Regions from separate parts of the Streptomyces desertarenae genome, predicted to be linked through region 2. Evidence: riboswitches for the same ligand, from Rfam matches in the RefSeq annotation. Region 2 holds a riboswitch; the other holds the start of a gene.
The links. Region 2 has a riboswitch for S-adenosylmethionine ahead of ACFSJS_RS07880 (aminotransferase class V-fold PLP-dependent enzyme). Riboswitches for the same ligand answer to the same signal wherever they lie in the genome.

Region 1: another riboswitch for S-adenosylmethionine. It lies ahead of thrC (threonine synthase); the one in region 2 lies ahead of ACFSJS_RS07880 (aminotransferase class V-fold PLP-dependent enzyme).

The regions. Positions count from the first base shown of each region.
Region 1 covers NZ_JBHUFU010000001.1:739,348-749,500, forward strand. The annotation lists gene groL (chaperonin GroEL) at 1-1,368, opposite strand, end outside; gene ACFSJS_RS03285 (cold-shock protein) at 1,743-1,946, opposite strand; gene ACFSJS_RS03290 (MoaD/ThiS family protein) at 2,465-2,743, opposite strand; gene thrC (threonine synthase) at 2,740-4,020, opposite strand; SAM riboswitch class I at 4,039-4,181, opposite strand; gene ACFSJS_RS03300 (glucosyl-3-phosphoglycerate synthase) at 4,673-5,629, shown strand; gene ACFSJS_RS03305 (alpha,alpha-trehalose-phosphate synthase (UDP-forming)) at 5,753-7,222, shown strand; gene otsB (trehalose-phosphatase) at 7,302-8,165, opposite strand; gene ACFSJS_RS03315 (DUF3263 domain-containing protein) at 8,225-8,485, opposite strand; gene ACFSJS_RS03320 (SIS domain-containing protein) at 8,713-9,657, shown strand; gene ACFSJS_RS03325 (ROK family protein) at 9,923-10,153, shown strand, end outside.
Region 2 covers NZ_JBHUFU010000003.1:389,567-399,719, forward strand. The annotation lists gene ACFSJS_RS07845 (5-dehydro-4-deoxyglucarate dehydratase) at 1-75, shown strand, start outside; gene ACFSJS_RS07850 (sodium:solute symporter family protein) at 380-1,942, shown strand; gene ACFSJS_RS07855 (hemerythrin domain-containing protein) at 2,050-2,553, opposite strand; gene ACFSJS_RS07860 (ATP-binding protein) at 2,819-4,033, shown strand; gene ACFSJS_RS07865 (SCO4225 family membrane protein) at 4,041-4,382, opposite strand; gene ACFSJS_RS07870 (response regulator) at 4,591-5,256, shown strand; gene ACFSJS_RS07875 (SCO4225 family membrane protein) at 5,523-5,858, shown strand; gene ACFSJS_RS07880 (aminotransferase class V-fold PLP-dependent enzyme) at 5,876-7,231, opposite strand; SAM riboswitch class IV at 7,492-7,609, opposite strand; gene ACFSJS_RS07885 (pectate lyase) at 7,720-8,520, opposite strand; gene ACFSJS_RS07890 (hypothetical protein) at 8,801-9,430, opposite strand; gene ACFSJS_RS07895 (GNAT family N-acetyltransferase) at 9,559-10,153, opposite strand, start outside.

The DNA of each region.
Region 1 (10,153 bases), on a different contig from region 2:
GCCGGCGTTGACCGCGATCTGCTTCAGCGGGGCCTCCAGCGCGGCCTTGACCGCGGCGGCACCGGTGGCCTCGTCGCCCTCCAGCTCCAGCTTCTCGAAGACGTTGGACGCCTGGAGCAGGGCCACGCCACCACCGGCGACGATGCCCTCCTCGACGGCGGCCTTCGCGTTGCGGACGGCGTCCTCGATGCGGTGCTTGCGCTCCTTGAGCTCGACCTCGGTGGCGGCACCGGCCTTGATGACGGCCACGCCGCCGGCCAGCTTCGCCAGACGCTCCTGGAGCTTCTCGCGGTCGTAGTCGGAGTCGGAGTTCTCGATCTCGGCGCGGATCTGGTTGACCCGGCCGTTGACCTGCTCGCTGTCGCCGGCACCGTCGACGATGGTGGTCTCGTCCTTGGTGATGACGACCTTGCGGGCGCGGCCCAGCAGCTCCAGACCGGCGTTCTCCAGCTTGAGGCCGACCTCCTCGGAGATGACCTGGCCGCCGGTGAGGATGGCGATGTCGCCCAGCATGGCCTTGCGGCGGTCGCCGAAGCCCGGGGCCTTGACGGCGACGGACTTGAAGGTGCCGCGGATCTTGTTGACCACCAGGGTGGACAGGGCCTCGCCCTCGACGTCCTCGGCGATGATCAGCAGCGGCTTGCCCGCCTGCATGACCTTCTCCAGGAGCGGCAGCAGGTCCTTGACCGCGGAGATCTTCTGGTTGGCGATCAGGATGTAGGGGTCCTCCAGGACCGCCTCCATCCGCTCCATGTCGGTGGCGAAGTAGGCGGAGATGTAGCCCTTGTCGAAGCGCATGCCCTCGGTGAGCTCGAGCTCCAGGCCGAAGGTCTGCGACTCCTCGACGGTGATGACGCCTTCCTTGCCGACCTTGTCCATCGCCTCGGCGATCAGCTCGCCGATCTGGGTGTCGGCGGCGGAGATGGAGGCGGTCGAGGCGATCTGCTCCTTGGTCTCCACCTCCTTGGCCTGCTCCAGCAGGGCGGCGGAGACGGCCTCGGTGGCCTTCTCGATGCCGCGCTTGAGGGCCATCGGGTTGGCGCCGGCGGCGACGTTGCGCAGGCCCTCGCGGACGAGCGCCTGGGCGAGGACGGTCGCGGTGGTCGTACCGTCACCGGCGACGTCGTCCGTCTTCTTGGCGACCTCCTTGACCAGCTCGGCGCCGATCTTCTCGTACGGGTCCTCGAGCTCGATCTCCTTGGCGATGGAGACACCATCGTTGGTGATCGTGGGGGCGCCCCACTTCTTCTCAAGGACGACGTTGCGGCCCTTGGGGCCGAGCGTGACCTTGACGGCGTCGGCGAGCTGGTTCATCCCGCGCTCGAGGCCGCGCCGCGCCTCCTCGTCGAACGCGATGATCTTGGCCATGTGAAGTGGTCCTCCCTGGGGTTCCCCATGCCGAAGGCCAGGGGCGGGGTTGGATTTCTCCGGACCGCTCTGGCGCCCGCGACGGACGGCCCTCCAGCCCGGAGGCTCCTTGCTCCGCCGGGCTCTCGGACCTCACCGAACCGGTCCTGCTGCTGTCACTCTCACCTTCAGAGTGCTAACGCCAATGATTAGCACTCGACCCCCGCGAGTGCAAGCGCGTCGGGCGTGCGCGCCCCACGCGCCCGGCCGCACAGACGGGAGGGCAGACGGGAGGCAGACGGGAGGGCCCGCACCCCCTGCCGGGGATGCGGGCCCTCCTGTGCCGTCTCGGTGCTTGTTTCGTCCGTGGTGCGTTGCGTGCGCGGCCCGGCGCTTCAGGCCGTCACGCGGACCATGTCCGCCTGCGGGCCCTTCTGGCCCTGCGAGATCTCGAACTCGACCCGCTGCCCTTCCTCAAGGGTGCGGTAGCCGTCCATCTGGATCGCGCTGTAGTGGACGAACACGTCCGCCCCACCGTCGACCGCGATGAAGCCGTAGCCCTTCTCCGCGTTGAACCACTTGACGGTGCCTTGAGCCATTCCTAACTCCCCTATTGCTGGCCCTTGCACGAATCCGCACTCCGCGGACCCGGGTCAGAAGTCACCCCCCGGCGAGAGGGGGTGTGCGCCGGAACGCGTCGACCGCGGCCGAATGTATCTGGGCGGACGCCCTCCGCAACAGGTCTGTCCGACGAGAATTCCGGTCACGCCGGATTGCCGATAACCAGATGAACGGTGGCGAAGCAGGGCAACTCGGGCCGGGCATAGCGGACCAACACGACAATTGCCGCGGCAAATTCGCGCACAAGTTGTCGCGTTCTCATGGGCGCTGAAGCGCACGTTCGGGGGGAGGCGTGCTCACTCTACCGCTCTTCCGAGGCCGGAATTACCAATTCCGTTCACCACCGGGGACGGGACCGGACCAGGTGGGGCGCACACGCACGCGGCCCCGCCCCCGGCTGGTCGAAGCGCCGGTGGCGGGGCCGCGTGCGCGGGTGGGCGCGGCGCGCCCGTACGGGCCGGAGCCGGCCCGGAGGGGCCGGCCGCGGAGGGGCCGGTCAGCAGCCGCCCGCGACGGCCGGAATGATCGAGACGCCCGCGCCGTCCGGCGTCGCCGTCTGGAGGCCGTCGGCGAAGCGGACGTCGTCGTCGTCGACGTAGACGTTCACGAAGCGGCGCAGCTTGCCGGAGTCGTCCAGCACCCGCGCGGAGATGCCCTGGTGGTTCTTCTCCAGATCGGCGATGACCTCGGCGAGCGTGGCGCCCTCGGCGGACACCTCGGCCCGCCCGCCGGTGTAGGCGCGCAGGATGGTCGGGATACGGACGGTGACGCTCATGCCAGGCCAGCCTCTCGGAAGGAGTCCAGGTTCGGACGGATGATCGCGGACGGTCCGGTGGTCGGGGCCACCGCGTCCAGGGTCTTGAGGCCGTCGCCGGTGTTGAGGACGACGGTGGTCAGGGAGGGGTCCAGGGCGCCCGTCTCGATCAGCTTCCTGGTCACGCCGACGGTCACGCCGCCGGCGGTCTCCGCGAAGATCCCCTCCGTCCGGGCCAGCAGCTTGATCGCGTCGACGACCTGCTCGTCGTTCACGTCCTCCACGGCACCGCCGGTGCGGCGGGCGATGTCCAGGACGTAGGGGCCGTCGGCCGGGTTGCCGATGGCCAGCGACTTGGCGATGGTGTCCGGCTTCACCGGCCGCACCACGTCGTGGCCCTCCTTGAAGGCCCGCGCCACCGGCGAGCAGCCCTCGGCCTGGGCACCGAAGATCTTGTACGGCCTGTCCTCGACCAGGCCCAGGGCCACCAGCTCGCGCAGCCCCTTGTCGATCTTGGTGAGCTGGGAGCCGGAGGCGATCGGGACGACGATCTGGTCCGGCAGCCGCCAGCCGAGCTGCTCGCAGATCTCGTACGCCAGGGTCTTGGAGCCCTCCGCGTAGTACGGGCGGAGGTTGACGTTGACGAAGCCCCAGCCCTCGCCGAGCGGATCGCCGATCAGCTCGGAGCAGAAGCGGTTCACGTCGTCGTAGGTGCCCTCGATGCCCACCAGGTCGCCGCCGTAGACCGCGGCCATCACGACCTTGCCCTGCTCCAGGTCGTGCGGGATGAAGACGCAGGAGCGCAGGCCCGCGCGGGCCGCGGCGGCGCCGACGGCGCCGGCCAGGTTGCCGGTGGAGGAGCACGACAGGGTGGTGAAGCCGAAGGCCCGGGCGGCCTCCACGGCGATGGCCACCACCCGGTCCTTGAAGGAGTGGGTGGGGTTGCCGGAGTCGTCCTTGACGTGCAGCTGCCCGGTGACGCCCAGCTCGCGGGCGAGGTTGTCGGCCTTCACCAGCCGGGTGAAGCCCGGGTTCAGGTTGGGCTTGTCCGCGACGTCGGCCGGCACCGGCAGCAGCGGGGCGTAGCGCCAGATGCTGTTCGGCCCGGCCTCGATGCGCGCCCGCAGCGCCTCGGGGTCGCCTCCGGGCAGGTCGTACGCGATCTCCAGCGGGCCGAAGCAGGCCTCGCAGGCGAAGACCGGCCCGAGCGGGAAACGCTCACCGCACTCGCGGCAGGAGAGCGCCACGGCGGGGCCGAGCGAGATTTCGGTGCTGCTTCCAACAGTCTGCACAGCCATGGATGGCGAGGCCCTTTCTCCTCATCTTCCCCGTGGCGCCTTTCGCCGCGGGCCGGAATTGGCACCTTCCCCACCGTGGCCTCGGACTGTTGTGAACGAGTGCCGGCGGGAGGGTTGCCGGGGCTTCAACGGGCCGTTCCCTCTGCCCCTCTGGATGAGCTGTATGGCACCCGGCCGATACCCTGGCCGGGGCGTTTGTGCACGCCGGCCCCCGAGATGCGGAACACCGGTGTGTCGCCCAAGACTGTAACCGACGCCTTCGGCGGCCACAGGGGCCGTCCGAACCGCGAGACGGAGGCGGACCGGCCGCCCCCGGGTGCGGAAGGGCCCGGGAACACCCGGCGAGCCGCTTCCGGGGCGCCCCGGCGCCCCGCCGGGCAAGCCCCCGGGAGAACCGGGAGAACCTGTCCGTGACCATGCATGAAGGGCCACCGACGGGCAACCAGGATCCGACACCGCGACGGTGCGGACCCGCCCGGAGAACCGTCTCGGGGGCACGGCGGCGGACCGGCACCGCCGGACGTCACCGCGCCACCGACGCGACCGACGCGACCGACGCCGAGAACACTCCGGGAACATCCGGGAAATCCCGGTCCCGCAGAATGCCTGGGACCGGCGGAACCGACCAGGATGCCGAGGACAGGAGGCGCACGTGCTGGATGAGGTCGACCACTGGCTGGAGCGACGCTCATGGAGCGCTGCCGACCGTCCGCTGCCCCGGCTGCTGGCCGCGAAGCGGGCGGCGGGACCGGCGGGCAGCGTGAGCGTGGTGCTTCCGGCGCTGAACGAGGAGGCGACGGTCGGTGACATCGTCGCCGCCATCCGCCGCGACCTGATGACCGAGGACGTGCCCCTGGTCGACGAACTGGTCGTGGTGGACTCCGGCTCCACGGACCGCACCTCGGAGGTCGCGGCCGCCGCGGGCGCCAAGGTGGTGCACCGCGACGAGCTGCTGCCGCGGGTGCCCACCGTGCCCGGCAAGGGCGAGGTGCTGTGGCGCTCGCTGCTGGCCACCAGCGGTGAGATCGTCTGCTTCGTCGACGCGGACCTGCGGGACTTCGACTCCACGTTCGTCTCGGGGATCGTCGGCCCGCTGCTGACCGATCCGCCGCTGGCGATGGTCAAGGCGATGTACGACCGCGCCTTCGGCGACAGCAACGTCGGCGGCGGCCGGGTCACCGAGCTGGTGGCCCGTCCCCTGCTCAACCTGTACTGGCCGCAGCTGGCGGGCTTCGTCCAGCCGCTGGGCGGCGAGTACGCGGCCCGCCGCTCCCTGCTGGAGCGGCTCAGCTTCCCCGTCGGCTACGGCGTCGAGCTGGGCCTGTTGATCGACGCGCTGCACACCGTCGGGCTGGACGCGCTCGCCCAGGTCGACGTCGGGGTGCGCAGGCACCGCAACCAGGACGGGCTGGCGCTGGGCCGGATGGCCGCCGCCATCCAGCGCACCGCCCACGCCCGGCAGGCGCGCGGGGGCCTGGTACGCCCGGTGCTGACGCAGTTCGACCGCTCGCCGGAAGGGGGCTTCACACCGCACTCCCATCCGGTGGACACCGAGGAGCGCCCGCCGATGCGCACGGTCCCGGAGTACACCAGCCGCCGCGCGGCCTGAGCGCCGCGCGGCTCCGCGGCCGGGGCGGCCGGTGGCGGCCTGCGCCGGCCGCGGGGCCGGCCGCGGCCGGGTGTGACGGGAACCGCACGTTTGCACGGTCCGGACAGCGGCTAGGTTCCGAGCATGGTCACTCGGCACCAGGTACTCGTCGCGTCCAATCGCGGGCCCGTCTCCTACTCCGTCGGGGAGGACGGCTCGCTGACGGCCAAACGCGGCGGCGGAGGGCTGGTCTCCGGGCTGTCGGCGGTCAAGGGCGACGCGATGTGGGTCTGCGCGGCGCTGGGCGACGGCGACCGCGAGGCGGTGCGGCGCACGCGGGGCGCCCTGGACCCGTCCGACACCGGCGGCCAGACGGTGCGGATGCTGGACATCCCGGCGGAGGTCTTCTCCGACGCCTACAACGGCATCGCCAACTCCGTGCTGTGGTTCGTCCACCACATGCTCTACCAGACCCCGCTGGAGCCCGCCTTCGACACCGCGTTCGAGCGGCAGTGGCGCTCCTACGAGGCGTACAACGCGGCCTTCGCCGACGCCCTCGCCGAGGAGGCCGCCGAGGGCGCGGCCGTCCTGGTGCAGGACTACCACCTCACCCTCGTCCCCGGGATGCTCCGCGAGCGCCGGCCCGACCTGCGCATCGGCCACTTCTCCCACACCCCCTGGGCGCCGGCGGACTACTTCCGGATGCTGCCGGACGACCCCGACGGCGGGATCGCCGCCCAGGTGCTGCGCGGCGTCCTCGGCGCCGACCGCGCCGCCTTCCTCACCCAGCGCTGGGCCAACGCCTTCACCGACTGCTGCGTGAGGCTGCTGGGCGCGGAGGTCGCCGTGGGCGAGGACGGCGAGATGGTCGTCACGCACGAGGGACGCCGGACGCGGATAGGCGTCCACGGGCTGGGCGCCGACGCCGGCTTCCTGCGCGAGCGCTCCCGCCGGCCGGACGTGGACGAGCGGATGGCGGCCCTGCGCGAGCAGATCGGCCGCGCCCCGGACGGCGCGCCGCGCAAGGCGATCGTCCGGGTGGACCGCACCGAGCTGTCCAAGAACATCGTGCGCGGCCTGCACGCCTACCGGCGGCTGCTGGAGGAGCGCCCCGAGTGGCGCGACCGCGTCGTGCACGTCGCCTTCGCCTACCCCTCCCGGCAGGACCTGGCCGTCTACCGCGACTACACCGCCGAGGTCTCCCGGGTCGCCGACGCGATCAACGCGGAGTACGGCACGGCGGAGTGGACCCCGGTCGTCCTGCACGTCAAGGACGACTTCGCGCGCTCCCTCGCCGCGTACCGGCTGGCCGACGTCGCCCTGGTCAACCCGATCCGGGACGGCATGAACCTGGTCGCCAAGGAGGTCCCGGTGGTCTCCGACGGGGGCTGCGCGCTGGTGCTCTCCCGTGAGGCCGGGGCCTTCGCCGAACTGGCCGAGGACGCGATCACCGTCAACCCCTACGACATCGGCGCCACCGCCGACGCCCTGCACCGGGCGCTGACGATGGAGGCGGGCGAACGCGCCGAGCGCACCGAGCGGCTCGCCGCGGCGGCGACCGCCCTGCCGCCCACGGCCTGGTTCACCGACCAGCTCGACGCCCTGCGCGGCTGAGCCCTGCGCGGCCGACCGGAGCCGGGCGCGGCGGGCACGGGCCGTGCCCTGCGCGCCCGGCCGGGCGCCGTCCGGTCCGTCAGCCCGCCAGGGCGTCCGCCACCGCGCCCAGCAGCGCGACGACCCCGGCCGGGCCGTCCACGACGAGGTCGGCCCGTTCGGCCAGGGCGGTGACCTCCTCGCTGCCGCTGCACACCAGCAGCCCCGGCAGCCCTCCGCCGCGCAGCCGGTCCACCGCGTCGTAGGCGGCGAGGTCGCCCAGGTCGTCGCCGCCGTAGAGCACCGACCCGGCGTCCGTCTCGCGGAGGAAGTCCGTCAGGGCGACGCCCTTGTCCATGCCCGGGGGCCGCAGCTCCAGGACGAGGCGACCGGGCTCGACGGCCAGCCCGTGCCGCGCGGCCAGCTCCTCCAGGGGGGCGCGCAGCAACTCGAAGGCGCCCTGCGGATCGGCGGCGCGCCGGGTGTGGACGGCGACGGCCCGGCCCTTGTCCTCGATCCAGGTGCCCTCCGGGGCGCCCGCCCCCTCCAGCAGCCCCGGCAGCTCCTCCCGCACCGCCTCCACCCCGGGGTGGGGCGGCGGGGTGCGCGTCTCGCCCGTGGCGGCGTCCCAGCGCTCCGCGCCGTAGGCGCCGAGCACCACCAGGCGCTCCAGGCCCGGCGCCCCGGCGAAGCCGCCGTAGCGCGCCGCGACCTCGGCCGGACGGCCGGTGACGATCACCACGGCCCGCAGCAGCGGCGCCAGCCGGGCGAGGACGGGCACCGCGCCGGGGTGCGCGCGGGCCCGGTCGGGGTCGGGGACGATCGGGGCGATCGTCCCGTCGAAGTCGAGGGCCACCACGGCCCGCCCGGGGTCGGCCAGCAGTGCGGCGAGACCGTCGCGCCCGGCGGGGGTGGCGGGTTCGGGGAGCTGTCCGGGAAGGGGGTGAGAGGAGTGGCTGCCCATGTCCGGCACACTACCCGGCTCCGGGCACCCCGTCCCCGGCCGTCCCCGGCGCCTTCGGCCTACCTGCGCCGGCCGCGCTGCGCGTCCCGGCGGCGGCGCAGCCGGTTGACGGTGACCGGATCGCGGGCGAGGGCGCGCGGATCGTCCAGCAGGGCGTTGAGCACCTGGTAGTAGCGGGTCGGGGACATGCCCAGCCGCTCGCGTATCGCCCGCTCCTTGGCTCCCGGACCGGGCCAGCCGCGCCGCTCGATGGCGAGTACGGCCTCGTCCTCCTCGGACAGGCCGCCGCCCTCGTACGGCTGCTCGCCACCGGTGCTCACTCCTCCAACCTACTGCCGCTCTCGGACACCGCATCCCGAGCCGCGTCCCGAACCGCGTCCCGGTCCGCGGCCACGGCACCCGACCCTCCCGGCGGTCTGGACCACATCGGGTATCTCTTCGGCAACGTTCCTTCTCTCCGCAGGTCAGGGCTGCTATCCACAGGCGTGTACCCCCCGGCCGGGGGTGCACTGCCGATCGCACGCCGCCCCCGCACCGAGGAGCCCGCATGGCCGCCGAGCAGTCCCGCACCGCCGCCGAGATCGCCACCCAGCCCGCCTGCTGGCGGAAGGCGGCCGAGGCCGCGGAGGACGCCTCCGGGGCGCTGCCGCACCCGGGCGAGCGGGTGGCGGTGACCGGCTGCGGCACCTCCTGGTTCGTGGCCCGGTCCTACGCGGCGCTGCGTGAGGCGGCCGGGCAGGGCGAGACGGACGCCTTCGCCGCCTCGGAGTTCCCCGTCGGGCGCTCCTACGACCGGGTGGTGGCCGTCACCCGCTCCGGCACCACCTCCGAGGTGCTCCACCTGCTGGGCGAGGTGGCGGGCCGCGTCCCGACCACCGCCCTGACCGCCGACCCGGACACCCCCGTCGTGGGCGCGGCCGACCGCACGGCTGTCCTGGAGTGGGCGGACGAGGAGTCGGTCGTCCAGACCCGCTTCGCCACCTCAGCCCTGGCGCTGCTGCGCGCCGGGCTGGAGCGGCACGGCGGCCTCCCGGCCGGGGTCAAGACGGTGGCGCGGGCGGCCGTCGACGCCGAGCGGGCCGTCGTCCAGCCGCTGCCGGAGGCGGCGCTGGCCGCGGAGCAGTGGACGTTCCTGGGGCGCGGCTGGACGTACGGGCTGGCGCTGGAGGCGGCCCTGAAGATGCGCGAGGCGGCCGGCGCCTGGACGGAGGCGTACCCGGCGATGGAGTACCGCCACGGCCCCATCGCCGTCACCGGGCCCGGCCGGGTGGCCTGGCTGCTGGGCTCCCTGCCGAAGGGGCTGGCGGGCGACGTGGAGCGGACGGGCGGCACCCTGCTGGCCGAGTCCGACTGCGCCGCCACGGGCGAGGGCGCCCTGGACCCGATGGCCGACCTGGTCCGCGTCCAGCGCCTGGCCGTCGCCCTGGCCGAGTCCCGCGGCGCCGACCCGGACCGCCCCCGCAACCTCACGCGCAGCGTGATCCTGGGCTGACGCGGACGCCGCCCGGCGCCGGCGACCCGCCCCCGCGTGCGGCGCTCCGCGGACCGGAAGCGCCGGACCGGAGGCGTCCGCGCCCCTGCGGCCGCTCGACCGGGGGCGGACCGCGCGGCGGATGCGGACCGGGGCCGGGGGCCGGGCGGGAGGCCACCCGAAGAGTGGACTAGACCTTTCCCGGCAGTCACGGGAGACTGTCCCCGTGACTCCTCGGCTGAACGACACCCCGTACGTCATCGCCCTCGACGTGGGCGGCACCGGCATGAAGGCCGCCCTCATGGGCGCCGACCGCGCGCTGCTCCACGAGGCGCGCCGCCCCACCGGGCGGGAGGGCGGGCCGGAGGCGGTCGTGGACAACGTCCTCTCCTTCGCCGCCGACCTGCGCGAGACGGGCCTGCGGCGGTACGGCGCCGAGCCCGCCGCGGTGGGCGTCGCCGTTCCCGGGATCGTCGACGGCGCGACGGGCACGGCGGTCTACTCGGCCAACCTCGGC
Region 2 (10,153 bases):
GCCGCGCTCGTCGAGCGGGGGCGCGCCCTCCTGGCCGGCGCCGCCGGTGAGGCCGCGCCGAAGAACGCGGCCTGAGGGGCCGAAGACCGCGGGGGCGGCCGGCGGACGTCCGCCGGCCGCCCCCGCACGGCTGCCGCGGCGGGCGGCTGTCCGGCTCCTGCGGTCCGCCCTCCCGCAGGAACCGGCAGGCGGTGGACCGGGGGCGGAGGCACCCTGACGGTCGTTCACATGGCAGAACATCCTGCCGGGAAAACTCCTACAACCGCCCCGGAGAAAGCCGGTTCCACGAGTATTGACGGCTCCCAGAGGCGCTTCTACTGTGTCGGCACCCGTTCATGAGCCCGACAGTCATTCACGTACGTGAACTTTAGGAGCCACCATGGCCACGCTGGACTGGATCGTGCTGGGTGCTTACTTCCTCGTCATGCTGGGCATCGGCCTGTGGTCGAGAAAGCGCGTCCACACCATCGCCGACTTCTTCACGGCCAGCGGCCGCATACCGTGGTGGCTCTCCGGCATATCGCACCACATGTCCGGCTACAGCGCGATCATGTTCGTGACCTTCGCCGCCGTCGCCTACGACCACGGCGTCACCGTCTACTTCTGGTGGCCGCTCACCATCGGAGTGGGCATCGGGGTCGGAGCCTTCCTCTTCGCCGCCCGCTGGAACCGGCTGCGCGCCCGGCACGGGGTCAACTCGCCGCTGGCGTACCTCGCCGTCCGCTACGACCTGCCCACCCAGCAGGTCCTCGCCTACAGCGGCGCCGCCCTCAAGGTCGTCGACATCGCCGCCAAGTGGGTGGCCATCGCCCTGCTGCTCCAGGGCTTCGCCGACATCCCGCTGGTGTGGGGCATCACCCTGACCGGTGTCTGCACCATGTTCTACATGGCCTTCGGCGGACTGTGGGCCGACGTCCTCACCGACTTCGGGCAGTTCGTCATCCAGGCCGTCGCCGGACTCGCGATGCTCTTCGCGCTCTTCGCCCACCTCGACGGCGTCGCCACCCTCTGGACGATGTGGGGCGACCTGCCCGAGGGCCACGGCGATCCGGTCAACGGCCCCGTCACCACCGGGCTGATCATGGCTTTCCTGCTGGTGAAGACCTTCGAGTACAACGGCGGCATGTGGAACCTGGCGCAGCGCTACATGGCCGCGCCCTCCGGTTCGCGGGCGAAGAGGTCCGCGCTGCTGTCCAGCTTCCTGTGGATCGTGTGGCCGTTCGTCCTCTTCGTGCCGATGATCGCCGCGCCGCTGGTCGTCCCCGGGATCGAGAACGGCGAGGAGTCCTACATCATGCTCGCCCGGGAACTGCTGCCCGCGGGCATCATCGGACTGCTCCTGGCCGGGTTCTTCTCCCACACCATGGCCATGGTCGCCTCCGACTCCAACGTCATCACCGCCGTCATCACCCGCGACCTGGCCCCCGTCCTCGTCCCGCGCGTGCGCCGGCTGACGCAGTCCGGCCAGCTGCTGTTCGCCCGGGTCACCACGGTCGCCTTCGTCACCGTCAGCATGGTGCTCGCCCTGCTCACCGACCCCGACGGCTTCATCATGACGGTCGTGGTGAGCATCGTCGCCGCCACCATGGGACCGATCTCCATCCCGCTGATGCTCGGCCTGCTGCCCTGGTTCCGGCGCCACGGCCCACTGGCGGCCCTCGTCTCCTGGGCCGGCGGCCTCGCCGTCTGGGCGTACCTCTACTGGGGTGTCGACGACGTCTCCCAGACCGCCAACGTCGGCCTGCCCGTGCTCACCTCGCTGGTGCTGTACCTCGCCGTCGGGTTCCTCCGGCCCGAGCGGAGCACGGCGCGCGACATCCTGGTCGACTCCCTCGGCAGCGACCCGTCGGAGGCCGAACGGGCCGCCCTGGAGAAGCGGCTGCACGACGCCCCGCCCGCCTCCGACGGCACCGCCGTGGCGGAGACGATCGCCACCCGCTGACCGCCCGCGGAGACCTCCCGGGGACGGACGCGCCCGCACCCGGCCGCCGAACCGCGGCCGGGTGCGGGCGCGTCCGTCCCCGCGACGGGGGCCGGGGGAGCGCGGGCTCAGCTCTCGGCGGACTCCACGAGCGCGCGCACCTTCTCCACGCTCCCGCAGTCGGCGGCCAGATGCTCCGCGCGCGCCTCCTCGAACTGCTTCCCCAACTGCGCGCGCCGCTCGTCGCTCACGTTCTCCCGCGCGTCGTTGAGCAGGGTGCGCTCCTCCTCGTCCGCGTGGTGGTTGACGGCCGTGACGAGCTCCTCCAGCTTCTCGTCCCACTCCTCCGAGGAGGTGTCCTCCACCTCGAGCAGGGCGAGCAGGGCCTCGTTGGCCTCCTGGTGCTCGTGCACGCCGTGCTCGACCTCCTCGTCGTCCACGTTCTTGTAGCGCCGCAGGGCCGGGTAGACCTTCTCCTCCTCGGCGCGGGCATGGGCCACCAGCAGCGCGGAGAACTCCGCCAGCGCACCGGCCCGGTCGGCCTCGGCATTGCGCATCGTGCGGAAGAGGTCCTCCATCCTGCGGTGGTCGCGCAGGATCAGCTCGACGACGTCGGTGGTGGCGGGCGACATGGCAACTCCTTAGAACGACCTGCGAACTGCACGGGCGGCAGCGGTGACCCGGCCCGGCGGATACCCCCTTTCCCGCACGTCAGACATCCCGGCGGCCACCCCCGAAGTGGCGGTCCCGCCCCGCCCGCGGTCACACTCCGGTACGTGACGGCACACACTGACGCCGCGGCACCCCGCGCCGCGCGCCTCCGCGCAGGAGGGCGCCCGCACCTGGAACGGCCGCGTCGCGGAACTGGCCGCCGGGTGCGCCGCGCTGGGCGGCCCGGTGGACGTCGACCTCCGCACCGACCTGCCCGGCCGGCTGGGCGAGACCGTCTTCGGCATCGTGCGGGAGGCCCTGACCAACGCCCTGCGCCACGCCCCGGGTTCGGCCGTCGAGGTCACCGTCCGGCGCTCCGGGGGCCGGGTGGAGGTGACGGTCGACGACGCCGGCCCGCCCGCCGGTTCGGCCGCGGGCCCCGGTCCCGCGCACGGCCTGGGGGCCGGGCGGGGCCTGGCGGGCATGAGGGAGCGCGCCGAGGCCGCCGGCGGGCGCCTCACCGCCGGACCCCGCCCCGACGGCGGCTGGCGGGTGAGCGCCGTGCTGCCCGGCGACGGCACCGCGCCTCCGCCGGGTGGACGGAGGCCGCGCCGCCCGCGCATCGCGTACCTGCTGCTGGCCCTGGTGGTCCTCCTCAACCCGCTGGTCCCCGCGCTGCTGCCGAAGACGACCGAGGCCACGGCGCACGGCCCGGCCGCCGACGCCCTGTACCTGCTGCTGGCGGCCGTCCACGGGGTACCGCTGCTGTGGCGGCGGCGCGCCCCCGGGGTGGTGCTGGCGGTGGTCCTGGCCGGCACGTCGCTGTGGCCGGCCGCCGCCGCGACCGGGGCGCTGCCCCCGGCGCTGCTGCCGGCCCTGTGGGTGGGCACGGCGGCGGTGTACGCCGTGGCGGCCCACGGCCGCCGCGGCGATCGGACGCGGTGGTGCGTGCCGGTGGCAGGGCTCGTCCTGGGCACGGCGGTGAGCGCGACGGCGGCCGCCGGAGGGCTGCTGCCGGACCGCCTGGCCGCACCGGGAGCGCACCTGCCGCTCACCGCGGCGGTCGCGGCCGCCCTGACCGCGCCGCTCGCGGCGGTGTGGCGGGCGGGGACCGCCGCGCGCGACCGCCGGGCCCGTACCGCGGACCGGGAGGGGACGGCGGTCGAGGAGGCGCTGCGTCAGGCGGTCGAGGCGGAACGCGCCCAGCGGCGGCACATCGCGGAGGGACTGCGGACGACCGTCCTGGGGAGGGCGGAGCGCGTGGTGCGCCACGCCGAGGAGGGGCGGCTGGACGACGTGGTGGCCGAGGCCCGCTCGGCGCTGGCCGCCATGCGCGAGCTGCTCGCCACCCTGCACGAACCGGGCGCCGCTCCCGCACGGGACGAGGGTGCCGGGACCGGGCCGGCACGGCCCTCCGCCGGTGGTGCGCGGGCGGACGCGGCCGGCGGGAGACAGGGGTGAGGCGGCGTCAGGAGGCGGCGCCGGAGCTCCCCCCGTGCTGTCGCGCCACCCGTACGCACCAGGTGATCAGGGCGGCGTTCACCAGCGCGGAGACCAGGACGGCCAGGACGAAGGCGGGCGCGCTGCCCTCGGGCAGCAGCAGGATGAGCGCGACGCTCAGCGGAGCGGTGGCCAGCAGCGGGACGATCCCCGCGAAGGAGGCGTCCTGGTGCTCCACGAAGGCGGCGTCCGCCAGCGCCCACAGCAGCAGGGCACAGCACAGCGCGAGGTAGCCGCGCGCCGTCCACGTTCCGGCCACGGCCGCCAGGACGCGCCGGGCGCCCCGCGAGCCGTCCGTCCGCCTGCCCATCGCGCCCGCCCCCTCGCCCTCCACGGGTCCCGGCCGGCGGACGCGCCGCCCGCCGGGTGCCGCCAGGCTACCGGCTCCCGGCCCCGCGACCGCCCCGGTGCCGCGGACGGCCGCACGGACGGGGGACCGCTCCGGGCGGAACCGGCCGGCGTGCGACGATGGCGGGTGCCGGCCGGTGCGTCCGCCGGCCCGTACCGGGGGTGGGCTCGTGATCCGCGTACTGCTCGTCGACGACCAGGCCGTCGTCCGCGCGGGATTCGCCGCGATCGTCGGCGCCGAACCGGATCTGACGGTGGTCGGCGAGGCGGGGGACGGCGCCTCGGCGGTGGCCCTGGCGGCGGAACTGCGGCCCGACGTGGTGCTGATGGACATCCGCATGCCCGGCGTGGACGGACTGACGGCCACCCGGCTGATCACCGCGGGGGGGAGCGGGGCCCGGGTCCTGGTCCTCACCACCTTCGACCTGGACGCCCACGTCTTCGAGGCGCTGCGCGCCGGAGCCTCCGGCTACCTGCTCAAGGACGCCCGGGTCGACGAGCTCCTCTCCGCGGTCCGGGTGGTGGCCGCCGGGGACGGCATCCTGGCACCGGCGGTGACCCGCCGCCTCATCGCCGCCTTCGCGCGCGGCGGTTCCACGCCCCCCGGGGCCGGCGCCGCGCTGGAGCGGCTGACCCCCCGGGAGCGCGAGGTGCTGATCCACGTCGCCTCCGGGCTGACCAACGCCGAGATCGGCGAGCGTCTGGGGGTGGCCACGGGAACGGTCAAGACGCACGTCAACGCGCTGCTGGGCAAGTTGGGCCTGCGCGACCGGGTCCAGGCGACCATCCTGGCGTACGACACCGGGCTGATCACGCCGCGCACCGCCGTGCCGTAGGCGCCCGGACCCCTCCCCGCCTCCGGTGGCGGGTGGGCCCGCGCACCCCGGACCCGTCGCGCCCCCGCCGGCTCGGCCGGTGGGAGGACCTCCCTCCACCCGGGGGTAGAGGAGCCGTTCCTGCCGGAGGCCGAGGAGGGGCGGGGGCTGCGGGCGACATCCTTGGGACACGGCGCCGACGCGGCCCGACCCCCGCACCGGGCGGGGCGAGCCGGCGGAACCGGAGCCGGAACCCGAGGACGACGAGAAGGACACAGGTGATCGAGATGACCGGACGGGACGACGCGGGCAGGGTCCGCGGGGCGCTCACCCGCGTGGCGGACAACCCGGCCGCCCGCCTGTACCTGGCGGTGTGCGCGGCACTGCTGGTGTGGGCGGTCGTGGACACGGCGTTCGTCCGGCACGACGACGCCTCCATGGCGGGGGTGTGGCCGTTCGCGGCCACCCTCCCGACCGGTCTGCTCGTCCTCGCCGTCCCCCTGCCCGGCAACCGGGTCGGGGCGGTGCTCCTCCTGGCCCTGCCGGCCGCGGCGGCCCTGGTCAACGCCTGGGCGATCAGCGCCGTGCTGCGCAGGCTCCGGGCGCGCGCCGCCCGCGTCTGACGGGCGGCGGGCCCGCCCTACCGGTGGCGCCGTGTCAGTTCCCGCACGGCGGACAGGAAGCGCTCGATGTGCTCCTCCGGCGTCCCCGCCCCGAAGCTGACGCGCACCGCGTCCAGGCTCCGCTCCCCGGGCAGGGGGGAGCCGGACGCGCCGCACGGCGCCGGCCGGGCCGCCGTACCGCCCAGCAGGGCGCGCACCAGCGGGTGGGCGCAGAACAGGCCCGCGCGGACGCCGATGCCGTACCCGTCGGAGAGCGCCTCGGCGAAACGGGCGCTCTCCCAGCCGTCCACGGTGAAGGAGAGCACGCCGACCCGGGGGTGGCGCTCGCCGAACAGACCGAGCACCCGCACCCCGGGCGCCTCGGCGAGGCCGGACCGCAGCCGGGCGAGCAGCTCCTCCTCGCGGGCGGCCAGCGCGTCCCGGCCCGCCTCCGTGAGGGCCCGGCAGGCGGAGGCCAGGGCGTGGGCGCCGACGACGTTGGGCGAGCCGGCCTCGTGCCGTGCCGGGCCCCGGTGCCACTCGACCGCCAGCGTGCCGTCCTCCCGGTGCTCCACGGTGCGGCCGGCGCCGCCGCCGGCCAGGTACGGTGCGGCGGCGTCCAGCCAGTCGGTGCGGCCCGCCAGCACCCCGGCGCCGAACGGGGCGTGGAGCTTGTGCCCGGACAGGGCCACCCAGTCCACGCCCAGCTCCCGCACCGACACCCGCCGGTGCGGGGCCAGTTGGGCGGCGTCCAGCACCACGCGGGCGCCGTGGCGGCGGGCGGCCGCGGCCAGGTCGGCCACCGGCCAGAGCTCCCCGGTGACGTTGGAGGCGCCGGTGACGCACAGCAGCGAGGGGCCCGCGGGCGCGGCCGCCAGGGCCTCTTCCAGCAGCGCCACCGCCTCGTGCGGCGACCGGGGCACGGGCAGGCAGACCGGGCGCAGCCCGGGACGGCGCCAGGGCAGCAGCGAGGCGTGGTGCTCGGAGGCGAAGGAGAACACCCGGGTGCCCTCGGGTAGGGCGGCGGCCAGCAGGTTCAGGGAGTCGGTGGTGCCCCGGGTGAACACCACCCGGTGGTCCGGGGGCAGGTCGAGGAAGCCGGCGACGGTCCGCCGGCTCTGCTCGTACAGGTCGGTCGAGAGCCGGGAGAGGTGCCCGGCTCCGCGGTGCACGCTGGAGTACAGGGGGAGATAGGCGGCCACGTCGTCCCACACCCGCCGCAGCGCCGGTGTGCTGGCGGCGTAGTCCAGCGCCGCGTAGGGGGCCCTCCCGCCGTCCGCCAGCGGCACCTCGACGTCCAGGCCCAGGACGGGGAGGGGCGCGCCGGCGGAGGAGCGCGGCGCGGCGGGGGAGGGGGCGGTGGGACGGGCTGCGTGGGCGGACCGGACGGTCACGGTGTCGCTCCTGGGGGTCGTGGCCCGCGCCGGGGCGTGCGCGGGCGGGTTGCGGCAGGGGGTGTGGAGCCGGAGCGTGCGGTGCGTGCCCGGCGTGCGGAGGCACACGGACGTGCGGCGCACCGGCCGGCGGCGGGGTCTCCGCGAGGCCGGGACGCGGGGGCGCCCGGCGGGTGGCGGGATGGAGGCCTCGGGCCTCTAGAGCATTCGCTTCGGCATGGTGCGTTCCCTCGTGACCAGGACCCCTGGACGGCGCGAGGGGTCCGCGCTTGCCGTACGGCGTCTGCCGCACGGCCCGGTCCTCACCCGGGGCACCCCGCCACGGACGGAGGGTTGCCGGACAGCCGGCCGGGGCCTGCGGGGCTGTCACTCGTGACCTGGACGGGATTATGGCACACGGTCCGCGCGTGCCGCCCGGACGCCCGCGGCCCCCGGACGCGGAGGGCGTCCGGGGGCCGCGGGCCTTCGGGGCACCGGGGGAGCGGAGGTCACCGGTAGGTGATGTCCGAGGCGCTGTACAGGCAGTGGGTCCCGTCGGGGCCGCTGCCGATCTTGGTGGGCTCACCGCTGGTGACGCCCTTGTAGCGCTCGCAGGGGACGATCCTGCGGTCGGGGTCGCCGGCGATCGTCACCCGCGACAGGCGGGCGGTGTCGCCGTAGTTGGAGTTGATCCCGGCCAGCGACTTGCCCGGTGCGGTGACGGTGACGTTCTCGATCACCACGTGGCGCTGGTACTGCTTGCTGCAGTTGCCGCACGACCGGTAGAGCTTGCCGAAGTCCTGGACCTGGAAGTTCCGGATCACCATGCGGCCGGGGCCGTTGTGCTGGAACACCTTGTCGGACGCCTTGCGGGCCCCGCCGCCGTCGATGGTCATGGTCTGGGACGAGGAGGTGCCCTTGAAGGTGGCGGCGTCCTCGCCGACATCCTCCCACCAGACGTTCTGCAGGGTGCAGGTCCCCCTGCAGTGGATCCCGTCGGCGGCCGGGGCGCCCAGAATCACGTTCTTCAGGACCGCCCCGTCGGCCAGTTCGAAGAGCGGACCCTGGTCCTCGTCCTGCCCGCCGGAGCCGAGGTCCCCGGTGCCGTAGTACCGGACCATCCCGCCGTCCCTGGTGCCGCTCACCTTGATGGTGCCGGAGACGGCCTGCTGCCCGGAGGCGGAGGGCCAGGAGGCGGCCGCCGCGGTGGAGCTCCCGGTGGTCAGGGCGGTGGAGAAGGCCAGGCCCAGGGCCGGGAGGAGTACGGCTGCGGCCTTGGCCGCGCGCCGTCGGTTCACGCTGGACACCACGATGCTCCTCTTCGCTCGCATGCACACGGAAGTTCGCATGCATGAACTCGTTGTGGTGGCATGAAAGTAGGGAGCAAGCGCTTTCTCGTCAACGAGGTGAACCTGAGCGCCCCAATTTTGCGCAGATGATGCGCATGTTTGACAACGCTGGTCGGCGAGGGGGTATGAGACTCCGTCACCCCAGGCCATCAGGAAGGCGAATGGTGTTCACATACGGGGACGGCACGCGGCGGTGCGGCCACCCGGCCCGGGTGGCCGCACCGCCGCGTGCCGCGAGGCCCTACGCGCCGGCGGCCGTGTCCTCGCCCGGCGCCTCCTCCGTCTCGCCCTCCGTCCCGTCCTTCGAGGACGATTCCTCGAAGTAGGCGTCCAGAACGGCGTCGAGCCGCTCCTCCCACTCCCTCAGGGCGCTCCGGGAGGGCGCCAGGACCTCGGCGTCGTACCAGCGGCGGGCGACGGTGTGGACGGTGACGGAGAACCGCCGGCCGAAGCGGGGAAGATCGATCTGGACCGCGCCGATCTCGTCCCAGTCGAACCGGGCCTCCTCGCCGTCCAGCCGGAACGTGACGCCGGAGCGGCCGGCGAGGATGGAGCCGCGGTGGTCGTGGACCTCGAAGACCGGACCGGTGCCGTCGTCCTCCTCGGCCTCCTCCCCGTCCCCCTCTTCGGCCTCCTCGTCCTCCTCGGCCTCCTCCTCCACCGTGCCGGGCTCCCCGGAGTCCTCGGCCGCGCCGGTGGCGGGTTCGGCGCCGGGGACCCCGGAGGGCCGCTCCGCGCTCCCCTCGGCTTCCCCGGCCCCGCCGGCGGCGTCCGCCGCGCCGGGCTCGGGCGCGGTGATGCCGGGGATGGCGGCCGGGTCCATTCCGGCGGCGGGCACGGGCGGGGTGATCTGACCTATGCGCTCTTCCACGGCGGGAAGTATGGCCGATGGACCGGTGCCGGCGACACCCGGGCCGCACCCCCTCACCGGCTCCTCCCACCCCCTCCGCACCGCGGCCGCGCGCCGTACCGGCCCCCCGCGCGCCGCCGGCACCGGACTCAGCGGGTGGTGCGGGAGAGGAAGGAGTCCCGGTCCAGGAAGGCCAGCCGGGCCCGCTTGTGCGGCAGCCGCACCTCGGGCCCGAGGACGAACCCGGCCCGCACCAGACGCGCCTGGGCCCTCTCGTTGCGGGCGTCGGGTTCGGCGACGATCCGCCTGCGGCCGGGGTCCTCGGCCAGCACGTGGGTGAGGAAGACGGTCACCAGCGTGCCGGTGAAGCCCGGCTCCGGCTCGCCCTCGGCGGGGCCGACCATCAGGTGGAAGCCGAAGTCCCCGGGCCGCACGTCGTAGTACTCGCCGATCGGGTCGGCCTCCGGCCGGTAGGTCTGGAAGAGCGCGACCGGCCGGTCGTCGCGGTGGATCAGGTAGGCGTGGTGCGTGGACAGGGAGTCCAGGTGCTCGTAGATCTCCCGGACCTGCTCGCGGGTGTGGTCGAGCATCCCCCAGAAGCGGGCCCGCTCCTGGGTCACCCAGCGGTACAGCAGATCGGTGTCGCGGGCGGGGTCCACGGGGACGACGCGGACCGTGCCGAAACCGTCGACACGGGTCTCGTGCACGGCCGCGCGGCGCCGGGGCGCGGGAGCCCCGGCGGAG